One region of the Streptomyces sp. NPDC101194 genome, then DNA from elsewhere that is predicted to be linked to it. Evidence: riboswitches for the same ligand, from Rfam matches in the RefSeq annotation. Region 1 holds a riboswitch; the other holds the start of a gene.

Region 1 (7,211 bases):
TGCGGTTCTGCTCCTCGGCGTGGGGTGGTCGGCGCCCGGGGGCAGGCCCCCGGGCGCCGTCGGATGCGGGGAGGGGAAGCCCTAGTGGAACTGCTCTTCCTCGGTGGAGCCGGCGAGGGCGGTGGTGGAGGAGGCCGGGTTGACCGCGGTGGAGACGAGGTCGAAGTAGCCGGTGCCGACCTCCCGCTGGTGCTTGACGGCGGTGAACCCGTGCTGCTGGGCGGCGAACTCACGCTCCTGGAGGTCGACATAGGCGGTCATGCCGTGCTCGGCGTAGCCGCGGGCCAGGTCGAACATGCCGTGGTTGAGGGAGTGGAAGCCGGCCAGCGTGATGAAAAGGAACTTGTAGCCCATGGCGCCGAGTTCGCGCTGGAACTTGGCGATCTGGTCGTCGTCCAGCGCCGCCTTCCAGTTGAAGGACGGCGAGCAGTTGTAGGCCAGCATCTGGTCGGGGTACCGGGCATGGACGGCCTCGGCGAACTCGCGGGCCTGCTCCAGGTCCGGGGTGCCGGTCTCCACCCAGATCAGGTCCGCGTACGGGGCGTACGCAAGGCCGCGCGCGATGACCGGCGCCATGCCGTTGCGGACGTGGTAGAAGCCCTCCGCAGTGCGCTCGCCCGTGCAGAACTCGGCGTCATGCTCGTCCACGTCACTGGTCAGCAGGGTCGCCGCGAGGGCGTCCGTACGGGCGATGATCAGGGTCGGGATGCCCGCGATGTCGGCCGCCAGACGGGCCGCGTTCAGCGTACGGATGTGCTGGGAGGTGGGGACGAGGACCTTGCCGCCGAGGTGACCGCACTTCTTTTCGGAGGCGAGCTGGTCCTCGTAGTGGATGCCGGCGGCGCCCGACGCGATCATCGCCTTGGTCAGCTCGAAGGCGTTGAGCGGACCGCCGAAGCCCGCCTCGGCGTCCGCGACGATCGGCGCGAGCCAGTCCGTCGTGTCGGTGCCGCCCTCGGCGGTGGCGATCTGGTCGGCGCGCAGCAGCGCGTTGTTGATCCGACGGACAACCTGCGGAACGGAGTTGACCGGGTACAGGCTCTGGTCGGGGTAGGTGTGCCCGGCCTGGTTGGCATCGGCGGCGACCTGCCAGCCCGACAGGTAGATCGCCTGGAGCCCGGCCCGGACCTGCTGCACCGCCTGGCCACCGGTCAGCGCGCCGAGGGCGTGGATGTAGTCCTGCTCGTGGAGCTGACGCCACAGCCGCTCGGCGCCGCGCTGGGCCAGGGTGTGCTCCTCGCGGACGCTGCCCGAGAGTCGGACGACATCCTCGGCGGTGTACGTCCGCTCGATGCCCGCCCACCGCGGGTCCGTGGCCCACCGCCGCGCCAGCTGCTCGGCCGCAGCCGTCGTGTTCGTGTCTGCCATGACCGTCACCGTCTCCATCAGTCGCTTCTGCCAATGCCTGTCCCTAGAGACGGGAAATTGGCACTGTGTGCCTTGAACGTGGGTTGCGGCCGCCGGCCCCACCTGGGGAGGAGCTGAGCAATGATGCAGGTCAGCCGGGTCGGACTGCCGGGATCTCCGACGTCAGGGCATGAGCCGTGCCCGAACTGTCCGCCTGGGCCGCCGGGTCCGGCGGGCCGCACGACAGACTCTGGCAGCGGCACGCAGTGCCATCAATGAGGTACATGTGCCAAGTTCTGCGAATCTTCCGGCACGGATTTGCCAAGGTTGCAAAGGTTGGCGGCGGGAGAATCGCGCGTAGCCTGAAGCGAACGAGCCGAACGAGCCGAACGAGCCGAACGAGCCGAACGAGCCGAACGAGCCGAACGAGCCGAACGAGCCGAACGAGCCGAACGAGCCGAACGAGCCAGGTGAGCAAGACGTACGCGGCTGCGCAGGCTGCGCGAGGAGAGCCGCATGACCCAGGCCGATCTGGCCAGGGTGCTGGGCATCTCACCGAGCTACCTCAACCAGATGGAGCACGACTCCCGCCCGCTCACCGTGCCCGTCCTGCTGCGGCTCACCGAGGCGTTCGGGGTCGACCCCGGGTTCTTCTCGGAGCGTGACACCAGCCGACTCGTCGCCGATCTCCGCGAGGCTCTGGCGAGCGAGGTCGCCGATGCCCGGGTCTCCCCCTCCGACCTGGCCGAACTGGCCGCCCGGATGCCGGCCGTCGCCTCCGTGCTGCTGGACCTGGGCCGGCGGAGCCAGCTTTTGGCGGAGCGACTGGCGGACACCGAGGACGGGCGGGACGGTGGCCCGGCCGCGCCGCGCTCACCACACGAGGAGATCCGAGAGTTCTTCTACCGCCGCCAGAACTACCTCCACGACACCGACCTCGCCGCCGAAGCCCTGGCTCAGCGGATCGGTCTCCGTCCCGGGGAGGTCGTCCGGATGCTGTCGGACCGCCTCACCGGCCACCACGGGATCCGTCTCGCGTCCGACTCCGACCGCCTCCACCACTTCGACGCCGGGGCTCGGGTCCTGCACCTGTCCGGGCGGCTGCGGCCGGGCCAGCAGGCGTTCCGGATGGCCACCCAGCTAGCCCTGCTGGAGTACGGGGCGGAGCTGGACCGGCTGGCCGCCGAGGACTTCGCGCAGGGTTCCCCCGCGCACGGCCTGGCCCGGATCGGCATCGCGAACTACTTCGCGGCCGCGCTGATCCTCCCGTACGGCGCCTTTCACGCGGCTGCCGAGGAGTTCCGGTACGACATCGAGCGGCTCACCGACCACTTCGGTCTCGGCTACGAGACCGTCTGCCACCGGCTCAGCACCCTGCAACGCCCCAGGCTGCGCGGGGTTCCCTTCTCCTTCGTCCGGGTCGACCGGGCCGGGAACATGTCCAAGCGACAGTCCGCCACCGGATTCCACTTCTCCCGCGCGGGCGGCACCTGCCCGTTGTGGAACGTCTATGAGGCCTTTGCCGCGCCCGGCCGCATCCACGTCCAGGTCGCCGCCATGCCCGACGGGCAGCGGTACCTGTGGACCGCGCGCGCCGTGACCCGCCACCGCGGCGGCTGGGGCGAGCCCGGCAAGACCTTCGCGATCGGCCTCGGTTGCGAGATCCGGCACGCCTCCCGGCTGGTCTACTCCGAGGGCCTCGACCTCGACAACGCGGCGGCGGCCACCCCCATCGGTATGGGCTGCCGGCTCTGCGAACGGCTCGACTGCCCCCAGCGTGCCGTGCCGCCCCTCGGACGGCCCCTGGCCGTCGACGAGAACAGCAGCACCTTTATTCCTTACCCCGTGGCCCCCGACCGCGCGTGAGCATCACGCCCGGCCCAGCCGTCGGGCTTCCGCCTCGGTCACCGGATCCCCTGCCCGTACACCGTGCAGGACGTGGGCGAGCACCTCGGCGCCGCGGACCACGCGCGGGCCCGGCCGGTTGAAGTACGCGGGACCGTCCAGGACCCACACCTCCCCGGCACGCACGGCGGGCAGCTCTTCCCAGCCCGGCAGTCCGGTGAGCAGGCCGATCTCCGCCAGGGTCCGTTCGGGCGGGAAGCCGCAGGGCAGGACGAGGACCACATCCGGGCGTGCGGCGCGTACCAACTCCCACGTCATCGGCTTCGTGTGCTCACCGGGCGCTGCCAGCAGGGCTTCCCCACCCGCAGCGGCGATCTGCTCCGGGACCCAATGGCCCGCCGGCCACAGTGGGTCGAGCCATTCGATGGCGACGACCCGCGGCCGATTCCGGCCCCTGGTGAGCCGGCGGACTTCGTCGAGCCTGTCGTGCAGCTCGGTGCGGCGCCGCTCGGCCCGCTCCCGTACCCCGAGCAGGTCTCCTACGGTGACCAGGCAGTCCAGGACATCGCCGAGGGTCGTCGGTTCCAGGCTCAGCACCCGGGGACCGGTGTCCATCACGCGCACCGCCCGGGAGACGTCCTCGTAGGACACCGCGCAGACATCGCACAGGTCCTGGGTGAGCAGGACGTCCGGTGCGAGCGCGGCAAGCGCCACCGTGTCCAGGGTGTAGAGCGAGGAGCCGGAGTGGGCGGCCCCGCCGACCGCCTCGGAGATCTCCCGGCTGCTGAGGTCGTCCGCGTCGAATTCGGCGCGGGTGACGACGGGCACGGAGGCGACCGCGGCGGGCGGCCAGTCGCATTCGTGGGTGCGTCCGACCAGGTCGGAGACAAGCCCGAGGTCCGCCACGATGTCCGTTGCAGCCGGGAGCAGGGAGACGATGCGCATACCGCGACTCTAGGCCCGCCCGAGTGGTGGGTCTGGACTTACTAGGACGTCCAACTATATGTTCGTGGCACAAGGTCCGCGGTGCAGGGAAGCCGGTGAGAAACCGGCACGGTCCCGCCACTGTGACCGGGGAGTGTGCTGCCATCCACACGCCACTGACGAGGGCTGTCGGGAAGGCGGGCGGCACGCGGGGATCCGGGAGTCAGGATACCGGCCGCGGATGTTCCGTGTTGTCCACGAGGATGGAGCAGACACGCATGGCACCGGTTTGTACCCACGACCCTGGTGATCCGGCGGAGCGCACACACACCACTTCCATGCGCTCGTAGTTCTCACGGCGTACCACAGCGGCGCACTCCCATGCGGGTGCCGTCCGCCGGTTCGCCGTGCCATCCCCGGATCCAACCTGACGAGAGCAGGCACCCATGGTCCGTGAACTCACCCATTTTATCGGCGGAAAGCACACCACCGGTATGTCCGGTCTCTTCGCCGACGTGTACGACCCCAACACCGGCGCCGTCCAGGCGCGCGTACCCCTGGCCGGACGGGCCGACGCCGAGGCCGCCATCGCCAACGCCGAGGAGGCGCAGGCGGAATGGGGCCAGTGGAACCCGCAGCGACGGGCCCGCGTGCTGCTGCGCTTCCTCCAACTCGTCGAGGGCGAGCGGGACAGCCTGGCCCGGCTGCTGTCCGCCGAGCACGGCAAGACTGTCGCCGACGCTCACGGTGATCTCCAACGCGGCCTGGAGGTAGTCGAGTTCGCCGCCGGGATCCCGCACCTGCTCAAGGGCGAGTTCACCGACAATGCTGGCACCGGCATCGACGTGCACTCGCTGCGCTCCCCGCTCGGCGTCGTCGCAGGCATCACCCCCTTCAACTTCCCCGCCATGATCCCGCTCTGGCAGGCAGCCCCCGCGCTTGCCTGCGGCAACGCGTTCATCCTCAAGCCGTCCGAGCGCGACCCGTCCGTACCGCTGCGGCTCGCGGAGCTGTTCCTCGAAGCCGGGCTGCCGCCGGGCGTCCTCAACGTCGTCAACGGCGGCGAAGAGTCCGTCGACACCCTCCTCGAGGACCCGCGTGTGCAGGCCCTCGGGTTCGTCGGCTCCACTCCTGTCGCCGCGCACATCTACGCCACCGCGGCGGCCCACGGCAAGCGCGCCCAGTGCTTCGGCGGAGCCAAGAACCACATGATCGTGATGCCCGACGCGGACATCGACCAGGCCGTCGACGCTCTCATCGGCGCAGGCTACGGCTCGGCGGGCGAGCGCTGCATGGCCATCTCGGTCGCCGTACCCGTGGGGGAGGAGACGGCCGACCGCCTGGTCGCCGCCCTTGAGCAGCGCATCGCAACGCTGAAGATCGGCCGGTCCGACGACCCCGAAGCCGACTTCGGGCCCCTCGTCAGCCGGGACGCCCTCGACCGGGTCCGCCGCTACGTGGACATCGGCGTCAACGAGGGAGCCGAACTCGTCGTCGACGGGCGGGACTTCACCCTCCCCGGGCACGAGAAAGGCTTCTTTGCCGGGGCCTCGCTCTTCGACCGGGTTTCCCCGCAGATGCGCGTCTACCGCGAGGAGATCTTCGGCCCCGTCCTGTCCGTGGTCCGGGCCGCCGACTTCGAAGAGGCGCTGCGTCTGCCCAGCGAGCACCCGTACGGCAACGGTGTGGCGATCTTCACCCGGGACGGGGACACCGCCCGCGAATTCACCCGCCGGGTCAACACCGGCATGGTCGGCGTCAACGTGCCCATCCCGGTGCCCGTCGCCTACCACACCTTCGGCGGCTGGAAGCGGTCCGGCTTCGGCGACCTGAACCAGCACGGACCGGACTCGATCCGCTTCTACACCCGTACGAAGACCGTCACCTCGCGCTGGCCCTCCGGGGTCAAGGAAGGCGCGAGCTTCACCATCCCGACGATGGGGTGAGCGCCGTGACCACCACCCTCACCGAGGACCAGCTCGCCCTCGCCGAGGTGACCCTGGACTTCGCGCAGGAGCAGCTGGCCCCCCACGCGGTCGTCTGGGACCAGACCAAGCACTTTCCCGTCGACGTGATCCGCCAGGCGGCCTCCCTGGGCCTCGGCGGGGTCTACGTCCGCGAGGAGCACGGCGGTTCCGGACTGTCCCGTAGTGACGGCGTCCTCGTCTTCGAGACCCTCGCCACCGGCTGCCCCTCCATCGCCGCCTACCTGTCCATCCACAACATGGTCGCCTGGATGATTGACCGCTACGGCGACCGCTCCCAGCGCGAACGCTGGCTGCCGGGCCTCTGCTCCGCTGCCCTCCTGGGCAGCTACTGCCTCACCGAGCCGGGAGCCGGCTCCGACGCGGCCGCCCTGCGCACCCGCGCGGAGCGGCAGGGCGACCACTACGTACTGACCGGCGTCAAGCAGTTCATCTCCGGTGCCGGGGCGGCCGGCGTCTACGTGGTCATGGCCCGGACGGGTGCGCCGGGCCCGGCCGGAATCTCCGCGTTCGTGGTCGAACGCGACGACCCCGGGGTGACCTTCGGCCCGAACGAACAGAAGATGGGCTGGAACGCCCAGCCGACCCGCCAGGTGATCCTCGACGGCGCCCGCATTCCCGCCGACCGACGGCTCGGCGCCGAGGGCGACGGGTTCCGGATCGCCATGAACGGCCTCAACGGCGGCCGCCTCGGCATCGCCGCCTGCTCGCTCGGCGGCGCCCAGAGCGCCCTCGACCGCAGCCTGTCGTACCTCGCCACACGCGAGGCCTTCGGCACCCGGCTGCTGGACGCCCAGGCGCTCCAGTTCCGGCTCGCCGACATGGCCACCGAGTTGGCCGCCGCCCGCGCACTGGTCCGGCAGGCGGCCGAGGCCCTGGACGCGGGCGATCCGCTGGCCCCGCGGCTGTGCGCGATGGCCAAGCGGTTCGCCACCGACACCGGATACGCCGTGGCCGACGCGGCCCTCCAACTGCACGGCGGCTACGGCTACCTCAGCGAGTACGGCATCGAGAAGATCGTCCGCGACCTCCGGGTCCACCAGATCCTGGAAGGCACCAACGAGGTCATGCGCGTCATCGTCGCGCGCGGACTCACGGAGAACCTGCGAT
Region 2 (7,211 bases), on a different contig from region 1:
GCCCCAGCCGTTGGAACTGGTGTTGACCCCGTAGAGGGAGTTGAACGCGCCGCTGGGGGAGACGAGGGTGCTCTTGAGGAAGTTCTTCGCCTGGACGACGTCGGCGTCGGTGTTCGAGACGCCGGAGACGCAGAGCGCGGCCATGGCGGCGCCGGTCATGTCGACGTCGCTCGTGGAATTCAGAACGGTGGGGTTGCCCTCGCCCTTCTGGTAGGTCCAGCCTCCGTCGACGTGCTGGTTGGCGCGGATGCGGGTGACCATGGAGTCGGTCAGCGCCTGCGGAACGCGGTTCGTGCCGCCCTGGGTCTTGGCGCCGCCCAGCGCGAGGGCGGCGAAGACGGTGCCGTTGAAGTTTCCGGACGGGCCGAAGTAGCCCGCCTCGGCCGTCTGCCAGTAGGAGTAGACGTGCGCGATGAGGTTGCGCGAGGCGGAGACGCGGGCCGGGTCGATACCGGCGGCGTAGGCGTTGAGGGTGCCGCGCTCGTAGTCGGTGGCCACCGGGGAGGCCTGCGGCCAGCCCGCCGTCGAGAGCAGGTTGCGGTAGACGGCGCGCGCGTTCTTCGTGGTGTCGCCGCCGGGGTAGACGTCCACCACGGCGGTTCCGGCGGCCGCGAAGGTGGTGAACGCCCACTCGTTGGACAGTCCGCTGCCCGCGTACGAACCGTCCGCGGCCTGAAGGGACTTGAGATAGGTCACACCATTGGTCTTGGACGTGGCGATCTGCGCGGGCGACGAGGTCGCGAAGGCCGGCAGCGCGGTGAGGGCGAGGGCTCCGAGCGCGGCGGGCACCGCGAGCGTGAGGCGGCGGGAGGTGCGGGGACGGGACATGGCCTGCTCCTGGAATGAGGGACGCCGACCTGACCGAGGCTCGTGCGGGCGGGCGGCCCGGAGCACAGTGGCGGCCGTCCGAACGCGTGGTACGGCTTGGGATTTGCATCACCAGATGGGCATTCGGGCTCGGTGACGGCCCCCTGCCGTCCCACACCGCTGCGCGTCAGCCCCGGATTCGCACCAGGTTCCCCCATGTGGCAGCCCAGGACGCTACCCGAGTGTTCAAGGGTCCGCCAGCTGTCGAGAGCGGTCTCGATCGAGCGGGACCTGAGCCTGTCATCTGAGACACAGACCACCTTGACGGTGTCTTTCTCCGCGTGGTCCACTCCGACTGATAAGCACTCAGCTCCAGGGGAAGCCGGTCGGAATCCGGCGCTGACCCGCAACCGTAGGCCCGGCACCGTCCCGGGCGAGTCGGAATGCCTGGGGCCAGGTTTTTGCAGCGAGAAACGCCGTCGCGGACTACGGCGTGGTTCGAAACGGCTTCCCCGCGGCCCTTCCCGCTGCGGGAGCTCTTTTGCCACGCGCTGGTCCGCCCGGCCGACACGAGGGGCCGTGGTGGGGACCGCACAGCAATCAAAGCAACGCATGGGGCACAAGGGACTGTTGTCGCTCACATCTGCGGCGCTGCTGACCTTCGCCGCGGGCGTGACCTTCGCGGGCGGGACGGCGCCCGCATCGGCCGATCCGATCGAGCAGTGCACAGCCACCAGCGGCGCCCTCGTCGCCGTGGACTTCGGCCCCTTCGGCGGCAAGGTGGAGAAGGGCTGCGACACCACCCCCACCACTGGCTACGAACTGCTGCAGACAGCCGGGTTCACCATGGAGGGCACCGTCCACGACGGCCCCGCCTTCATCTGCCGCATCGGCAAGGGCACCGGTACGCAGTACCCCACGCCCGACAAGGAGAGCTGCGTCCTCACGCCGCAGGCGACGGCCTACTGGTCGTACTGGACCGCCTCGCCCGGGCAGCGGAAGTGGTCCTACAGCCAGCAGGGGGCCATGGCCCGGCACCCGAAGCCCGGCGACGTGGAGGCCTGGGTCTACGGCGGCACCGACATCGCCGGCACGAAGGGCAAGCCGTCCTTCACTCCGGACGACGTTCGCGGTTTCACCACCCCCGACCCCACCGTTCCGACGTCTCCGCCCAAGGTTCCGGCCGGTCGGGTCGACGTGCCCGCGACCACCCGCTGGGTCACCGGCACGCTGACGGACGGCGAGCGCGTCGTCGACGAGGGCTCCACCACCCCGAACCACTTCCTCACCACAGAAGCGGTGTTCGCCCTCGCGGCGGCCGACCGCAAGAGCCCGGTGGCGAAGAAGATCGCCGACTTCCTCGCCACGCCCGTGCAGACCGACGCGTACGCCTACCCGGCCGGCAAGGACGGGATCCCCGACGCCACCGCCGCGGCCCGCCTCGCCCTCGTCGCCGAGGCCACCGGCAAGGATCCCCGCGCGTTCGGCGGGCACGACCTGCTCGGCGACCTCGTGAAGTATGCCTGCCCCCGCGACATCGGCGACGGCGAGACGATCAAGGGCTGCTTCACCAAGGGCGACTTCCGTACTACCGGCCAGGCCGACGCCCAGGCCATGGCCGTCATCGCCCTCGTCAACGCCGGTATGACGCCCCCGGCAGGTTCCGTGGCCCGGCTGACCGTCCTCCAGTGCGAGGACGGCGGGTTCACCAGTGTCCTCATCCGGCCCGGCAGCCCGGGATGTGAGAGCGAGGCGGGCGCCACCGGCCTGATCGCCCTGGCCCTTGAACGGGCCGGAGGCCACGAGGCGGTGCTCCAGAAGGCCCGTGGCTACCTCAAGAGGTCCCAGCTGGCGACCGGCGCCTGGCCCGCCGTCTACTACGAGACGACCGGCAACCCGGCAGCCACCGCCTGGGCCGCCCAGGCGCTGCGCGCCCTCGGTGACGAGGCGTTCGCGGACGCGGGAGTCTCCTGGCTCTCCCAGCGCCAGCTCCCGTCAGGCGGGTTCGGCTTCGCCGAGGACGACACGGATTCCCGCCTGTACCCCACGGCGACGGCCGCGCTCGCGGGCGCCGGCGGCGATCTCGCCGCCCTGACCGCCAAGCCGGTCGAACCGCCGACCCCGACCGACCCCCCGACCACACCGCCGGCCGGTGAGGGGCCCGACGCGAAGAAGGGTGTCGCGTACCTGACGGCCCCGTCCCGGCTGGTCCAGGGGCGGTTCTACGAGAGCCAGCCCGGCACCGGCTTCGCCGACTACGGCCTGACCATCGACGGCGCGTACGCCCTCGCCGCCACCGGCGAGGGCAACGCCGCCCTGCGCCGCATCGTCGACTTCATGGACAAGGGCGGCAAGGACGGGCAGAAGCGCGGGATCCACGAGTGGACCCTCGTCGGCACGAAGTACGCGAACGGCGGCTCCATCGGCAAGGCGGCCGTGCTCGCCGAGGCCGTGGGCCGCGACCCCCGGAACTTCGGCGGCCAGGACTTGATCGCCGCCCTCTCCGAGATCACCTGCCAGGCGAAGACCTCGACCCTGCAGGAATGCGCGGCCAAGGGCAACTACGCCTACGCCACCTCCGTCTTCAAGCAGTCCCTCGGCGTCATGGCCCAGCTCCGCGCCGGCGAGAAGACCGCCGCGGCCGAGCCTGCCGCCTACCTCAAGAGCCTGCAGACCCCCTCGGGCGCCTGGGTCAGCCTCATCGGCGAGCCCAGCGGCCCCGAAGTGGACTCCACCGCCATGGCCGCCATGACCGTGGACCTCCTCCCCGACGCAGACTCCCAGGCGGCGGTCGACAAGGCACTGGCCTGGCTCGCGACCCAGCAGAAGGAGGACGGCGGCTTCAACGTCGCCAAGGGCGGCCAGACCGGCTCCGACCTGCGCGCCTCCGCCCAGGCCGTCGGCGGCACCACCGGCATCTCCTTCGGCGTCCTGACCCGCGACCTGACCGGCACCACCCCTGAGCCGATCCCCAGCACGTCCGGAGGCACCTCGGGCGGCACGTCCGGCGGCAACGGCTCGCCCGTCATCGTGACGCCGGGCGAGAACGGCGGCGGCACCGGCTCTGCGGGCGGCTCTCGCTCCGGGTCGGCCGGTGGTCCGCTCGCCTCCACCGGAGCCCAGGTCGGCGCCCTCGCCGCCGCGGCTCTGGTCCTGACCCTCGGCGGCTGGAGCCTCACCCGCGCCGCGAAGCGCCGCCGCGTGACGCCGGGGAGCGAGGCATGAGCCACAACCGCTTTATGCGGGCGCTGGCGCGAACGGCCGCCGCGATGGGGCTGGCGGCGGCGGCGCTCGCCGCCACCGCGGCCCCGGCCGGGGCCGCGCCGCAGCCGATGGGCCAGTGCACCACCTCCTCGGGGGTCGTGCTCGCGGTGGACTTCAGCCACTGGGGCGGTCCCGTCTACCGCTCCTGTGGTACCACCCCGACCACCGGCTACGAGCTCCTCAACCAGGGCGGCTGGGCCACTACGGGTACGGGCCACGACGGCCCCGCCTTCATCTGCCGGATCGGCTACAGCGGCCACCAGGGCGGCAAGCAGTTCCCGACGCCGCAGCAGGACGACTGCGTCCTGACCCCGCCCGCCTCCGCCTACTGGTCGTACTGGCACGCCGACCCCGGGCAGAACACCTGGCAGTACAGCCAGCTCGGCGCCATGCTCTACAAGCCCAAGCCCGGCAGCGTCGACCTGTGGATCTTCGGTGGAACGAACATCGAGGGCACCGAGGGCAGGCCCACCGTCACCCCCGACCAGCTGCGCGCCAAGAACACCAAGCCCACCGGCGGACCCACACCCCAGGACACCCGCACCGCCAAGCCGCTCCCTCCGAACGTCAACACCGGGCCCAAGCCCGAGAACCCGCCCCCGGCCGCTCCGGCGACGACACCGCCGCCGAGCGCCACGGCCCCGGAGAGCCCCTCTCCCTCGGCGAGCCCCTCCGAGAGCATCACCCCGACCCCGTCGGCCAGTGCCCCCGCGGCAGCGGCGCCGGCCCCCAGCCCCCAGGTCGTCGAGGCGGCCCCCGCCGCGGACGCGAAGCACGACGTGGGCTCGTACCTGCCCGCCGTCGCCACCGGAGCGCTGGTGCTGCTGATCGGCGCCGCCGCCGTGTTCGCCGCCAAGCGCCGCCGCCGTACGGAGTAGCCGCGTGGCACCTGCCCTCCCCGCGGCACCGGTGAAGCCGCCCGCGTCCGGCCCGGCGCCGGACGCGGGCGGCCGCCGTCTGCCCCGCACCCTGCATCCGGTCGCCTGGTGGATCTGGGCTCTGGCCCTGGCCACCGCCGTCAGCCGCACCAACAACCCGCTGCTGCTCTTCCTCGTCCTTGCGGTCCTCGGCTACGTCATCACCATGCGCCGCACCGAGGCCCCCTGGGCCCGCGGCTTCAAGTACTACCTGTACCTGGCCCTCACCGTGGTCACCATCCGCGTTCTGTTCCGCGCGGTCTTCGCCACCGGCATCACCCCCCGCGACCACTTCCTGTTCTCCCTCCCTCACATCCCCACGCCCGACTGGTACGCCGGTATCCAACTCGGCGGCCCCGTCTCCCTGGAGGCGCTGCTCTCCGCAGCGACGGACGGGCTGCGCCTGGCCTGCATGCTCTGCTGCATCGGCGCCGCCAACACCCTCGCCAACCCCAAACGGGCCCTGCGCGTCCTGCCCGGAGCCCTCTACGAACTGGGCGTCGCCGTCACCGTCTCCCTCAGCGTCGCACCCCAACTCGTACAGAGCGTGCAACGCGTACACCGGGCCAAACGGCTGCGGGCCGGCCGCTCCACGGGCCTGCGCGCCCTGCGCGGCATCATCGTCCCCGTCCTCGAAGACGCCCTGGAACGCTCCCTGCGCCTGGCCGCGGCCATGGACTCGCGCGGCTACGGCCGGGCCGGTACCGCCACCCGCCGCTCCCGCCGGGCCACCGGCGCCCTCATGCTGCTCGGCATGTGCGGCCTGTGCACCGGGGCCTACGGACTCCTCGACGCCACCGCCCCCAAGCTGCTCGGCCTCCCCGCCATGGGCGCGGGCGCGCTGCTGTGCTTCGCCGGGCTCCGCCTCGGCGGCCGCCGCATCACCCGGACCACCTACCGGCCCGACCCCTGGCACTTCGCCGAATGGGCCGTTGCCGGCTGCGGGGTCCTCTCCGCCGTCCTCCTCTTCGCCAACGTCGGCTTCAACGCCGCCGAGCTCAACCCCTCCATCTATCCGCTCAGCTGGCCGACCCTGCCCCTGGTTCCGGCCGCGGCCATCCTCCTGGCAGGGACCGCCGGGTTCCTGGCACCACCGCCGGCTCCGGCTGCCCGGCCCACCGTCCCCGCCCAGCGCACCGAGGAACCCAAGTGATCACCTTCGACCAGGTCACCGTCCAGTACGAGGACACGGCCGAGCCGGTCCTGCGCGATATGGACCTCACCGTGGACGAAGGCGAGCTCTGTCTGGTCGTCGGCCACACCGGCGTCGGCAAGTCCACCCTCCTCGGCGCCGTCAACGGACTCGTCCCGCACTTCACCGGCGGCACCCTCTACGGCCGGGTCACCGTCGACGGCCGCGACACCGCCGACCACCCGCCCCGCGAACTCGCCGACGTGGTGGGCGTGGTGGGACAGGACCCGCTCGACGGCTTCGTCACCGACACCGTCGAGGAGGAACTCGCCTACGCCATGGAGCAACTGGCTGTCCCGCCCGCCACGATGCGCAAGCGCGTCGAGGAGACCCTCGACCTCCTCGGCCTCGCCGACCTGCGCCACCGCTCCCTGCACGAACTCTCCGGCGGCCAACAGCAACGCGTGGCCATCGGCTCCGTCCTCACCGCCCACCCCCGCATCCTCGTCCTGGACGAGCCCACCTCCGCCCTCGACCCCACCGCCGCCGAAGAGGTCCTGGCCGCGGTCACCCGCCTCGTCCACGACCTCGGCGTCACCGTCCTCCTCGCCGAACACCGCCTGGAGCGCGTCGTCCAGTACGCCGACCGGGTCATCCACCTCCCCGGGGACGGCCGCGTGGTGTCCGGCCCGCCTGCGGAGATCTTCCGTACGTCTTCGATCGCACCGCCCATCGTGGAGTTGGGCCGCGCCGCCGGCTGGGCCCCGCTCCCGCTCTCCATCCGCGACGCCCGCCGCACCGCCGTGCCCCTGCGTACCCGGCTGGCCGACCGCACTCCCCCGCCCGTACGACCCGCTCCGGAGACCGACCTCCCGCAGCTGCTCACCGCCCGCGGCGTCACGGTGACCTACCACGGCGTGCCGGCCGTACGGGAGGTCGACCTCGACCTGCGGGGTGGGGAGATCACCGCGCTCATGGGCCGTAACGGCTCCGGCAAGTCCTCGCTCCTCTGGGCGCTCCAGGGCTCCGGACCGCGCAAGGCCGGCACAGTGGCCGTCACGCCCGCCGACGGCGGCACGAATCCCAAGGAC

What was found. Region 1 has a riboswitch for cobalamin ahead of ACIRP2_RS26750 (CoA-acylating methylmalonate-semialdehyde dehydrogenase). Riboswitches for the same ligand answer to the same signal wherever they lie in the genome.
Region 2: it holds a riboswitch for cobalamin, as region 1 does, so the genes downstream of both, ACIRP2_RS34295 (prenyltransferase/squalene oxidase repeat-containing protein) here and ACIRP2_RS26750 (CoA-acylating methylmalonate-semialdehyde dehydrogenase) in region 1, are expected to answer to the same signal.

Annotation. Positions count from the first base shown of each region.
Region 1 covers NZ_JBIWOS010000008.1:4,013-11,223, forward strand. Annotated here, with positions in the region: gene aceB (malate synthase A) at 1-1, opposite strand, end outside; gene aceA (isocitrate lyase) at 82-1,368, opposite strand; gene ACIRP2_RS26740 (short-chain fatty acyl-CoA regulator family protein) at 1,837-3,213, shown strand; gene ACIRP2_RS26745 (ABC transporter substrate-binding protein) at 3,217-4,137, opposite strand; cobalamin riboswitch at 4,186-4,371, shown strand; gene ACIRP2_RS26750 (CoA-acylating methylmalonate-semialdehyde dehydrogenase) at 4,563-6,062, shown strand; gene ACIRP2_RS26755 (acyl-CoA dehydrogenase family protein) at 6,068-7,211, shown strand, end outside; gene ACIRP2_RS26760 (enoyl-CoA hydratase/isomerase family protein) at 7,210-7,211, shown strand, end outside.
Region 2 covers NZ_JBIWOS010000013.1:745-7,955, forward strand. Annotated here, with positions in the region: gene ACIRP2_RS34290 (hypothetical protein) at 1-828, opposite strand, end outside; cobalamin riboswitch at 925-1,064, opposite strand; cobalamin riboswitch at 1,137-1,277, shown strand; gene ACIRP2_RS34295 (prenyltransferase/squalene oxidase repeat-containing protein) at 1,420-4,032, shown strand; gene ACIRP2_RS34300 (hypothetical protein) at 4,029-4,949, shown strand; gene ACIRP2_RS34305 (energy-coupling factor transporter transmembrane component T) at 4,954-6,141, shown strand; gene ACIRP2_RS34310 (ABC transporter ATP-binding protein) at 6,138-7,211, shown strand, end outside.